One region of the Mumia spirodelae genome, then DNA from elsewhere that is predicted to be linked to it. Evidence: riboswitches for the same ligand, from Rfam matches in the RefSeq annotation. Region 1 holds a riboswitch; the other holds the start of a gene.
The links. Region 1 has a riboswitch for thiamine pyrophosphate ahead of ACQSSQ_RS14415 (ECF transporter S component). Riboswitches for the same ligand answer to the same signal wherever they lie in the genome.

Region 1 (5,651 bases):
CGGCCGTCCGCAGGTCGTCGACCGCGAGCGACGCGACGATGGCCAGGGTCCCGACGGCGAGGAGGACCAGCGGGTTCGCGTCCGGGACGATCCGCCTCATCGCGGCTCCTCGGCAGGCGCGGCTACGGCGACGCGTCCGCCGTCGAGACGGACGACGCGGTCGGCGAGCGCGGCCAGGTCGTCGTCGTGGCTCGCGGCGGCGACGGTGGCTCCGGCCCGCGCGGCCGCCCGCATCCACCCGGCGACCGCCGCCCAGGTCCCCCGGTCCTGACCGACCGTCGGCTCGTCGAGCAGCAGCACGGGAGGCCGGTGCGCGAGCGCCGCGCCGAGCGCGAGCCGTCGCTGCTCGCCGCCGGAGAGCCGGTACGGGTTCGCGTCGGCGAGGTGGTCCAGCCCGAGGTGCGCGAGCACCGCGTCGACGTCGACCGTCGCGCCGACACGGTGCGCCGTCGCCGCGACCTCGTCCCGGACCCGCGTGGTGAGGAACCCGTGCTCGGGGTTCTGGGGGACCCACCCGAGCAGCGGGGCGAGCTCGCGCGAGCGCAGCGACCACATCGACACACGATTCGCCGCCCCACGCCTTCGGCGGCGCCCGGAGCCGCGGAATCGTCGGTCCCCGTGGTCGCCCGTGATCGCGACCTCGCCTGCGGTCGGACGCCGCAGCCCACCAAATGCCGCGAGCAGCGTCGACTTCCCCGCACCGCTCGGACCGCCGAGGAGCGTGACCTCGTGCGGGACCAGCGACGCCTCCACGTCGCGCAGCGCCGGGCTCACGGTGGCTCCGCGGATGTCGCTGCGCCGCAGGTCGACGCTGAGCGCGACCGCGTCCAGCTGCGGAGCCGGACCGTCGGGCTGCACCAGCGCCTCGGGCGGCTCGACCGGCTCGGGGGCCTTCACCCCCGGCATCCAGACCCCGGCAGCCGTGAGCTCGCCGCTCAGCGCGCGGACGAACTTCGCGGGGTCGGTGTCGGCCACCACCGCCCCGTCGCGCCCGAGCACGACGACGCGGTCGACGTGGGCGAGCCACGGCTCGAGCCGGTGCTCGACGACGACCAGCGTCGCTCCGGTCGCGGCGACGACGTCGGCCACGCACCGGCGGACCGCGTCGGCGTTGACGTCGTCGAGCATCGACGTCGGCTCGTCGAGGAGGAGCAGGTCGGCCCGCGACGCGACCACGCCGGCAAGGGCGAGCCGCTGCAGCTCGCCACCGGAGAGCGCCGACGTCGCGTGGCCGGTGCCGTACGGGAGGCGCACGGCGTCCAGCGCCTCGCGCACGCGGGGCCAGATCTCCTCCCGCGGGACGTGCGCGTTCTCCAGCCCGAAGGCGACGTCGCGCCCGACCCGCTCGGCGACGACCGCGTCGCCCGGGTTCTGCAGGAGCAGCCCGACCCGTCCCTCGGCCCACACCTCGCCGAGCACGTCGCCGTCTCCGGTCGAGGCGAGCACGCCGGCGGCGGCGCGGAGAACCGTCGACTTGCCCGCGCCGGACGGTCCCGCGAGCAGCACGCGCTCGCCGGGCTCGACGCGCAGGTCGAGCCCGGCAACGACGGGCTCACGACGTCCGAGCGGGCGCCAGCCGAAGCCTCGGAGGGTGAAGGAGCCGGTCACGCCCGCGAGGCGTCGCGCGAGGGCGACGCCGCACGGTCGTGGTGCTCGCGCCCGGGTCCGAACGCGTCGAGCGCGCCGGTCGACGCGAGCCCCCGGACGAGGGCCCAGCCGCCGGCCCCGGCCACGACGGCACCGGACACGACGTAGAACGCGAGGTAGACGAGCTGGTAGCCGAACGACCAGTCCGCGTAGTAGGCGAACCACTCGTAGACGGCCTCCGCCGCCCCGGCGAGCGCACCGGCCGCCGCGGCCGCGACGACGCCCCACCGCCGGTAGAGCAGCAGCGCGAACACGAGCTCGGCCCCGGCGCCCTGGATGAGCCCCGAGACGACGACCGACATCCCCCACTGGTTGCCCAGCAGGGCGGACACGACGGCGGCGACGAGCTCGGTGCCCAGGGCGGCCCCCGGCTTGCGGACGACGAGGCCGCCCACGACCCCGCCGATCAGCCAGACGCCGGAGATCAGGCCGGCGCTCGGGGGGAACGTGAACAGCGCCGTGCCGCTGACCACGGCGAAGAGCTGGTTCCAGCCCCAGAAGACGACGCCGATCGCGACGCCGAGCATCGCCACCGTGACGAGGTCGATGGTGCGGTAGCGGGTCGTGGACGTGGTTGGACGGATGGCAGCAGCCATGATGACTCCCTTCGCCGGTGCTAACCGGAGCAGGTTCGGAGGGTCTGCGGCTCTTCCGCACTCTCAGCGCGCTGTGCCGTCCGGCACCGTGCGCTCCCCTGTCGTTCTCCCGACTCTATCCCGCCGTCAGGTGAGCAGGCTCTCCCGCCCGAACATCGCTGCGGTGGCCCGCGCGGACGGCGTCCCGATGTCGGGGTCGGCACCGGCGCCGAGGAGCACCGAGACCACGAGCTCCTCGGCCTTGAAGATCGCCCCCGCCAGCGCGCCCTGCCCGCGGTCGTTGAGCCGGTTCGGGTCGGCCCCGGCGTCCACGAGGCGCTGCACGATGTCGGCGTGACCGTGGTAGGCGGCGAGCAGGAGGAGCGTGTTGCCGGCGTCGTCGGTGAGGTCGACCGGGACCCCCGCCTCGACCTGGGCCATCAACGTGTCGGCGTCGCCGTCGCGCGCCATGTCGAACAGCCGTTGCTCGGGCGCGACGGCCTCGGGATCGGGCTGGCTCTCGCTCATGAGGGTGACCTTACCCGGCCAGCTCCGCCAGGCTCCGGGCCACGAAGTCACCGAGCTCGCGGTGGCCGTCGAGGGTGAGGTGCAGTCCGTCCTCGAGGTAGTCGAGGTCGAGCCCGACGGTCGAGACGTACGCGGCGCCGGCCTCGCTCGCCAGGGTGGCCAGCACGGCGTCCACCCGCCGGGCGCCCGCCTCGCGAGCCGGCGCGGCGGCCGGTCCGACCACGACGACCGGCGGCCCTTGGACCGCGCGCATCACCCGGGCGAACCCGGCCCGCAGCGCGGCGTCGGACTGGTCCACGTCGTTGAGGCCGCCCTCCACGAGCACGAGGTCGGCACCTGCCGCCACCGCCCGCGGCGCCCGCGCGGCGAACCACGCGCCGGAGCACGGGCTCGCGTGCCGGCTGAAGCCGGAGCCGGAGAACGCGTCGACGTGGACGCGACCGTCCAGCCGCGACGTCCACGAGCGGCCGGGGTCGTCGAGCCCGAGGCCGGCGGCCCACGAGTCGCCGATCACGACGAGGTCCTGCCCGGTCTTCGCGACCGGTGCGGCACGGCGCGCCTGCGACGCGGCGGCGAAGCTCGCGCAGCGCTCTCCCTCGGCGCCGCTCGCGTCGCCACCGATCTCGACGACGAGCGCGACGGCGACCAGCGCGAGGACCAGCGCCGCGGCGAGACGGGTACGCCGACGCGTGTCGAGCACGCGCAGCCGGGGCGCCCCTGGGATCCTCACCGGACCATGGTCGCCCGCAGACGCGCGCCGTACGAACGAATTCGGAGGAATCGTCCCGTCCGATGCCGATTCGTGACGCAGGGCTACGCCACGTAGACCTTCCGGAGCGTCTCGCGGACCTCCCACACCGTCCGGTCGCCCGCGTGCAGGCGCACGGCGACGCCCGGACCGAGGACGAGCGTGCTGCCGTCGTCGAACCGCACCGTCGCGTCGCCGGAGAGCACCACGAACACCTCGTCCACCTCGGTGTCGCGCACGGTCCCCGTGGTGATCTCCCAGAGGCCGACCTCGGTGTCGCCGAGGGTCGAGAGCGTGCGGGATGCGACCGACGGTGTCCCGGCCACGACGTCCGCCGGGTCGAGCTCGCCCGCGTCGAGCGGGTGCGTGCCGACGTCGCCCGACAGCAGCCTGTCCTGTGCGCGCGTCACCGGTCTCACCCGCCCGTGAAGGTCGAGGCGACGGCGGCGTTGTCGTCGCCGGAGCGCCGGAGCACCGCCCACACCACGGCGAGCGCGGCCAGCGTCAGGAGGAGCAGCACCGTCGACACCGCGGCAATCTCCGGGCGCAGGCCGACCTTGAGCGAGCCGAAGACGTAGACCGGCCACGGCGTGTAGCCCGGCACCTGGACGAACGACGCCACGATGGTGTTGTCGAGGCTGAGCGTGAACGCCATCAGGGCGCCGGCGAAGATGCCCGGCCACGCCAGCGGCAGCGTGACCTGACGGAACCTGTTCCACGGGGTCGCGTACAGGTCGGCCGCCGCCTCCTCGATCTGCTCGTCCATGCCCCGCATCCGCGCCCGCACGATGAACGTGACCACCGCGAGCGCGAGCGACGTGTGCACGATCACGAGCCGCACCATGCCGTTGTTGACGACCGCGACGCCGCCGTCGGTCCCCAGCGTGACGAGCCACGGCAGGATCGAGATGCCGTCGATGACCTCCGGCGTGATCAGCGTGACCGCGAGCAGCGCCGTCAGCAGCGCCGCCCAGCGTGCGCCGGGACGGGCTCGGGCGAGCGCGACGCCGCCGACCGTCCCGAGCACGGTGGACACCAGCGACGCGAGTACGCCCGCGACCAGCGACGTACGGACGGCGTCACCGATGACGGGGTTGTTCCAGGCCCGCGTGTACGCGTCGAACCCGAAGCTGTCCCACGCCCCGAGCAGCCGCCCGGTGTTGAACGAGTAGACGACGATCACCAGGATCGGCAGGAAGAGGAACACGAAGACGAGCACGCCCAGCACCGCGAGCGCGACGTTCACGGGATCGCGGCGCTGCCGCGTACGACGGACGGTGCTCACGGCGTCACCTCCAGGTCCAGGTGGCGGGCTCGTCGGACGATCGTCCGGACGAGGAGGAACACCGCTGCGGCGAGCACGACCGTCAGGAGCACGAACGCCATCAGCGTCACCGCCATCGCCGCCCCGAGCGCCCAGTTCTGGGCCGAGGTGAACTGGCGTGCGACGACCTGGCCGATCATCGTCCCGCGCGCACCGCCGAGCACCGATGCCGTGAGGTAGTCGCCCATCAGCGGGATGAACACCAGGAGGCATCCCGACGCGATCCCGGGGAGCGCGTCGGGGACGGTGACCGAGAAGAACGTCCTCCACCGTCCGGCCCCGAGGTCGCGGCTCGCCTCCCGCTGGCTCGGGTCGAGCCGCTCGAACACGACGTAGAGCGGCAGGATCATCAGCGGCAGGTAGTTGTAGACGACGCCGAGCTGGACCGCCCCGCGTGTGTAGAGGACGTCGAGCGGTCCGTTCAGGACGCCGAGCCACTGGAGCGCGTCCGAGGCCATGCCGTTCGGCGACAGGATGATCTGCCAGCCGAGGGTCCGGACCAGGAAGTTCGTCCAGAACGGCACGAGCACGAGCGCCAGCAGGAGCGGGCGCCATCGCGGGTCGACCTTGACCGCCATCCAGTACGCGAACGGGACGCCCAGAAGCAGGCACAGCAGCGTGCCGGTCCCGGCGATCCGCAGCGTCGCCCAGAAGGTCGACATGAAGACGCCGTCGAGCACCTCGCCGTACCGGTCGAACGAGAGCTGGTCGGTCGAGACCGCGGTGAAGAGGTCGGGCTTGTAGCCGAAGGAGTACCAGACGACGAGAGCGAGCGGCGTGAACACGAAGAACGCCAGCCATGCCCACACCGGAAAGGAGAGCCAGGCGC
Region 2 (5,651 bases), on a different contig from region 1:
GGGCCGAGGGGTTTTTTCTTGTCATCGAGAAGGCAGAGGCCGTGAGAAGACAGCAGCACGAGGGCACCCGCCCCACCCGAGGAACCGGCACCGAGGCCGGTCGGCATGAAGGGACAGCGATGAGCGAGCAGATCACCGGGGCTCAAAGCCTCGTCCGGGCGCTGGAGCACGCCGGGGTCGAGGTCGTCTTCGGCATTCCTGGCGGGGCGATCCTTCCGGCGTACGACCCGCTCATGGACTCGCAGAAGCTTCGCCACATCCTTGTCCGCCACGAGCAGGGAGCCGGGCACGCGGCCCAGGGCTACGCGGTGGCCAGCGGCAAGGTCGGCGTCTGCATGGCGACCTCCGGGCCGGGTGCCACGAACCTCGTGACGCCGATCGCCGACGCCTACATGGACTCCGTCCCGATGGTGGCCGTGACGGGGCAGGTCCCCAGCCGCGCGATCGGGACGGATGCCTTCCAGGAGGCCGACATCCGCGGCATCACGATGCCGATCACCAAGCACAGCTACCTCGTGACCGACGCCGACGAGATCCCCACCGCGATCGCCGAGGCGTTCCACATCGCCGCGACGGGGCGACCCGGCCCGGTCCTCGTCGACATCTCCAAGGACGCGCTGCAGGCCACGACCACCTTCACGTGGCCGACCGAGCTGCACCTGCCGGGCTACCGGCCGACGACCAAGCCGCACGGCAAGCAGGTCCGTGAGGCGGCGCGCCTGATCGCCGCCGCCGAGCGTCCGGTCCTGTACGTCGGTGGTGGCGTCGTGAAGGCCAACGCCTCGACCGAGCTCAAGGTGCTCGCCGAGATGACGGGAATCCCGGTCGTCACGACGCTGATGGCGCGGGGGGCGTTCCCCGACAGCCACGAGCTGCACCTCGGCATGCCGGGCATGCACGGCACGGTGGCCGCGGTCGGCGCGCTGCAGAAGAGCGACCTGCTGATCTCGCTCGGCGCCCGGTTCGACGACCGGGTGACCGGTGACCTCGGGTCGTTCGCACCGGGCGCGAAGGTCATCCACGCCGACATCGACCCGGCCGAGATCTCCAAGAACCGCACCGCCGACGTGCCGATCGTCGGTGACTGCCGCGAGGTGATCGCCGACCTCGTCGTCGCCCTGCAGGCCGAGTACGCCGAGCACCCCGCCGACTACGCGGCCTGGCGCGAGCAGATGCAGGCGCTGTCGTCGCGCTACCCGCTCGGGTACGACGAGCCGGAGGACGGGACCCTGTCGCCGCAGCGCGTGATCCAGCGGATCGGCGAGATCGCGGGTCCCACCGCGACGTACACCGCCGGCGTCGGCCAGCACCAGATGTGGGCCGCCAACTTCATCGGGCACGAGCGCCCCGCGCGCTGGATCAACTCCGGCGGCATGGGGACGATGGGCTTCTCCGTCCCGGCGGCGATGGGAGCGCAGGTCGCCCGGGCCGGCGAGGTCGTGTGGGCGATCGACGGTGACGGGTGCTTCCAGATGACCAACCAGGAGCTCGCGACGTGCGCGCTCGAGGGTATCCCGATCAAGGTCGCCGTCATCAACAACTCGTCGCTGGGCATGGTCCGGCAGTGGCAGACGCTCTTCTACGAGGGCCGCTACTCCAACACCGACCTGCAGACCGGCGCCGACGCCGCCCGCATCCCCGACTTCGTGAAGCTCGCCGACGCGTACGGGTGCGTGGGCCTGCGCTGCGAGCGCGCGGAGGACCTCGACGACGTCATCGAGAAGGCGATGTCGATCACCGACGTCCCGGTCGTCATCGACTTCGTGGTGCACCGTGACGCGATGGTGTGGCCGATGGTCCCCGCCGGAGTCAGCAACGACATGATCCAGATCGCGCGCGACATGGCGCCCGACTTCGGCGACGAGGAGCTGTAAGCCGCATGAGCAAGCACACCCTGTCCGTCCTGGTCGAGAACACCCCCGGTGTCCTCGCCCGCGTCGCGAGCCTCTTCATGCGCCGCGGCTTCAACATCGACTCGCTCGCGGTCGGCCAGACGGAGATCCCCGAGATCTCGCGGATGACGATCGTGGTGAACGTCGACGAGCTCCCGCTCGAGCAGGTCACCAAGCAGCTCAACAAGCTCGTCAACGTCCTCAAGATCGTCGAGCTCGAGCCGGCCAGCGCGGTCGAGCGCGAGCTGATGCTGATCAAGGTCCGTGCCGACTCCCAGACCCGCGGGCAGGTCCTCGAGACCGTCCAGCTGTTCCGGGCGAAGGTCGTCGACGTCGCGGTCGACGCGGTGACGATCGAGGCCACCGGCGACCCCGGCAAGCTCGGGGCGATGCTGCGGGTGCTCGAGCCGTTCGGGATCCGCGAGATCGCCCAGTCCGGACGTGTCGCGATCGGACGCGGCGGGCGGTCGATCACCGACCGGACGCTGCGATCGGTCCCCGGCGCATCCACCCAGACCGCCTGAGCGTACGGTCGAACACGGCCGCACGCCCCACCCAACGGCACCACACCGGTGCCACTCGGCACCACGAGAAGGAGTAACCCCGTGCCTGAGCTGTTCTATGACGACGACGCCGACCTGAGCGTCATCCAGGGCCGCAGCGTGGCCGTCCTCGGCTACGGCAGCCAGGGCCACGCCCACGCGCTGTCGCTGCGTGACTCGGGCGTCGACGTCCGCGTCGGCCTCCCCGAGGGCTCGAAGAGCCGCGCGAAGGCCGAGAACGAGGGCCTTCGGGTGCTCACCCCGGCCGAGGCGTGCGCCGAGGCCGACGTCATCGTCGTCCTCGCTCCGGACCCGGCGCAGCGCAGCCTGTACGCCGAGGCGATCGAGCCCAACCTCAACGACGGCGACGCCCTGATCTTCGGGCACGGCTTCAACATCCGCTACGGCTACGTGAAGCCGCCGGCCGGTGTCGACGTCGCGATGATCGCGCCGAAGGGCCCGGGTCACCTGGTGCGTCGTGAGTACGTCGAGGGTCGCGGCGTGCCGGTGCTCGTCGCGGTCGAGCAGGACGCGACCGGCAACGCGTGGGCGCTCGCGCTCTCGTACGCGAAGGCGATCGGCGGCCTGCGTGCCGGCGGCATCAAGACGACCTTCACCGAGGAGACCGAGACCGACCTGTTCGGTGAGCAGGCCGTCCTCTGCGGTGGCGTGTCGGCGCTCGTCCAGGCGGGCTTCGAGACGCTGACCGAGGCCGGCTACCAGCCGGAGGTCGCGTACTTCGAGTGCCTCCACGAGCTGAAGCTGATCGTCGACCTCATGTACGAGGGTGGCATCGCCAAGCAGCGCTGGTCGGTGTCCGACACCGCCGAGTACGGCGACTACGTCTCCGGCCCGCGGGTCGTGGACGCGCGTGTCAAGGAGAACATGCAGGCCGTCCTCGCCGACATCCAGAACGGCGCGTTCGCCGAGCGCTTCATCGCCGACCAGGACGCCGGTGCGCCGGAGTTCAAGAAGCTGCGCGCCGAGGGCGAGCAGCACCCGATCGAGGCGACCGGCCGCGAGCTGCGCAAGCTCATGGCGTGGGTGAAGAGCTCGGACGACGACTACACCGAGGGCACGGCAGCGCGGTAGCGCTCGTCGGTAGGGCGCGGTAGCGCCACGTCGGTAGGGCGCGGTAGCGCTCGTCGGTAGGGCGCGGTAGCGCTCGGCTCCCGCAGCGGCGGTGAGCCTGGTCCCACGCGAGGTGATCGCGAGGGGACCGGGCTCACCGCCGTCGTCGTTCTCGGGGGCGCGGCAGGTCTCCGGGGTAGATGAGCCGCGCGAGCCAGCGGCGGGAGGCGAGGTAGACCTCGCGCGTACCTCCGCGGCGCCAGGCACGACGGACGCGACGAGCCGGTTCCATTCGTAACCCTCGGGGGAAGGGGACGGGTGGGCTGCCCGCACCGTACCGGGCACGGCGCCACCTGCGGAAGGGGTTCGGCGGCACTCTGTTATCGTCACCAGCAGTTGAGAGGCCGGGGTGCCCACGAGGCTGAGAACACACCCGCCGAACCTGATCCGGGTCATACCGGCGAGAGGGAGCCTGATGCTCGAACCACGCACTGCTGTCCACGTCCACGACCAGCTCAGGGCGTCCGGCCCGCTGGTCCAGGTGATCACGAACTACGTGTCGATGGACATCGCCGCCAACCTGCTGAACGCCGCGGGTGCGTCGCCCGCGATGGTGCACGACGCTCGCGAGGCGGGGGAGTTCGCCGGCATCGCGCAGGCGGTCGTCGCGAACATCGGCACCTTGTCCCCGCCGTGGGTGGAGGGGATGCTGGCGGCCGTCGACGTCGCCGCGGCCTCCGGAAAGCCGTGGATCCTCGACCCGGTCGCGGTCGGCGCCACCTCGTACCGGCGCGACACGGTCGCGACGCTGATCGAGCGGCGGCCGACGGTCATCCGCGGGAACGCCAGCGAGATCCTCGCGATCGCGACGGCCACCGGCGCCGGTCGCGGCGTCGACGCCGACGCCGACACCGCCGAGGTGCGGACCGACGCCGAGGCGTTGGCCTCCAAGCTCGAGACCGTCGTCGCCATGACGGGGGCCGTGGACGTCGTCACCGACGGCACCCGCACCGCGGAGATCCGCGGCGGCGACGCCCGCGCTCCGATGATCACGGCGCTGGGCTGCTCGGCGAGCGCCCTGGTCGCCGCCGCCTGCGCCGTCCACGACGACGCGTTCGAGGCGTCCGCGAGCGCCCTGGCGATCCTCACCGCGGCGGTCGAGCAGGCGGCCCCGCTCGCCGAGGGTCCCGGGTCGCTGCGCTGGCGCCTCCTGGACGCCCTCTCGACGCTGTCCTCGGACGCCGTCGCCGCCGTCGTCTCCCGCTGATGTCCGGACGCCCGAGCGACCTGCGTCTCTACCTCGTCACGGGTGACGTGCCGAGGGAGGCCGACCTGGTCGACGTGGTGGCGGACGCGGTCGCCGGCGGCGTCACGACGGTCCAGCTGCGCGACAAGACGGCTTCGCGTGACGGTCTCGTCCGAATGGGGTCGCGTATCGTCGAGCGGATCGGCGGGACCGGCGCGACGTTCCTCGTCAACGACGACCTCGAGGTGGCGCGGGCGCTCCCCGGTGCGGGGCTCCACGTCGGGCCCGACGACCTCCATCCGGCCGACGTGCGCGCGGTGCTCGGCGACGACGTGGCGGTCGGCTGGTCGCTGCACGACCTGGCGCAGCTCGACGACGCGGCGGCGCTGGCGGCGTGCAGCTATCTCGCGGTCAGCCCGGTGTGGCCCACGCCGACGAAGACCGACACCACGGCGCCGTGGGGCCTGGACGGCGTACGCCGCCTGCGCGACGCGATCCCGGCCACCCTGCCGCTGGTCGCGATCGGTGGCATCAACGCGGACAACGCGGCGTCCGTCGTCGCCGCCGGAGCGGACGGGGTGTGCGTCGTGTCGGCGATCTGCTCGGCACCCGATCCGGGGGCCGCGGCGCGGAGGCTGCGTGCCCAGGTCGACACCGCACTCGCGGCCCGGACAGGAGGTTCCTCGTGAACAGCCTTCCCGTCATGCTCTCGATCGCGGGGTCCGACCCGTCGGGGGGAGCGGGCATCCAGGCCGACCTCAAGACGGCGGGCGCGCTCGGCGTGTACGGCGCTGCCGCGCTCACCGCCCTGACCGTCCAGAACACGCGTGGCGTCACCGGCATCCACGCCGTCCCGCCGTCGTTCGTGGCCGACCAGGTGCGCGCCGTGCTCGACGACCT

Region 2: linked by a shared signal. The riboswitch ahead of thiM (hydroxyethylthiazole kinase) and the one ahead of ACQSSQ_RS14415 (ECF transporter S component) in region 1 are both predicted to bind thiamine pyrophosphate.

Annotation. Positions count from the first base shown of each region.
Region 1 is NZ_JBODSD010000002.1:1,056,339-1,061,989, forward strand. It holds gene ACQSSQ_RS14405 (energy-coupling factor transporter transmembrane component T family protein) at 1-100, opposite strand, end outside; gene ACQSSQ_RS14410 (ABC transporter ATP-binding protein) at 97-1,608, opposite strand; gene ACQSSQ_RS14415 (ECF transporter S component) at 1,605-2,243, opposite strand; TPP riboswitch at 2,233-2,353, opposite strand; gene ACQSSQ_RS14420 (ankyrin repeat domain-containing protein) at 2,370-2,750, opposite strand; gene ACQSSQ_RS14425 (GDSL-type esterase/lipase family protein) at 2,761-3,480, opposite strand; gene ACQSSQ_RS14430 (cupin domain-containing protein) at 3,564-3,908, opposite strand; gene ACQSSQ_RS14435 (ABC transporter permease) at 3,914-4,783, opposite strand; gene ACQSSQ_RS14440 (ABC transporter permease) at 4,780-5,651, opposite strand, start outside.
Region 2 is NZ_JBODSD010000004.1:429,591-435,241, reverse strand. It holds gene ACQSSQ_RS19970 (acetolactate synthase large subunit) at 120-1,874, shown strand; gene ilvN (acetolactate synthase small subunit) at 1,880-2,416, shown strand; gene ilvC (ketol-acid reductoisomerase) at 2,498-3,526, shown strand; TPP riboswitch at 3,901-3,992, shown strand; gene thiM (hydroxyethylthiazole kinase) at 3,981-4,772, shown strand; gene thiE (thiamine phosphate synthase) at 4,772-5,440, shown strand; gene thiD (bifunctional hydroxymethylpyrimidine kinase/phosphomethylpyrimidine kinase) at 5,437-5,651, shown strand, end outside.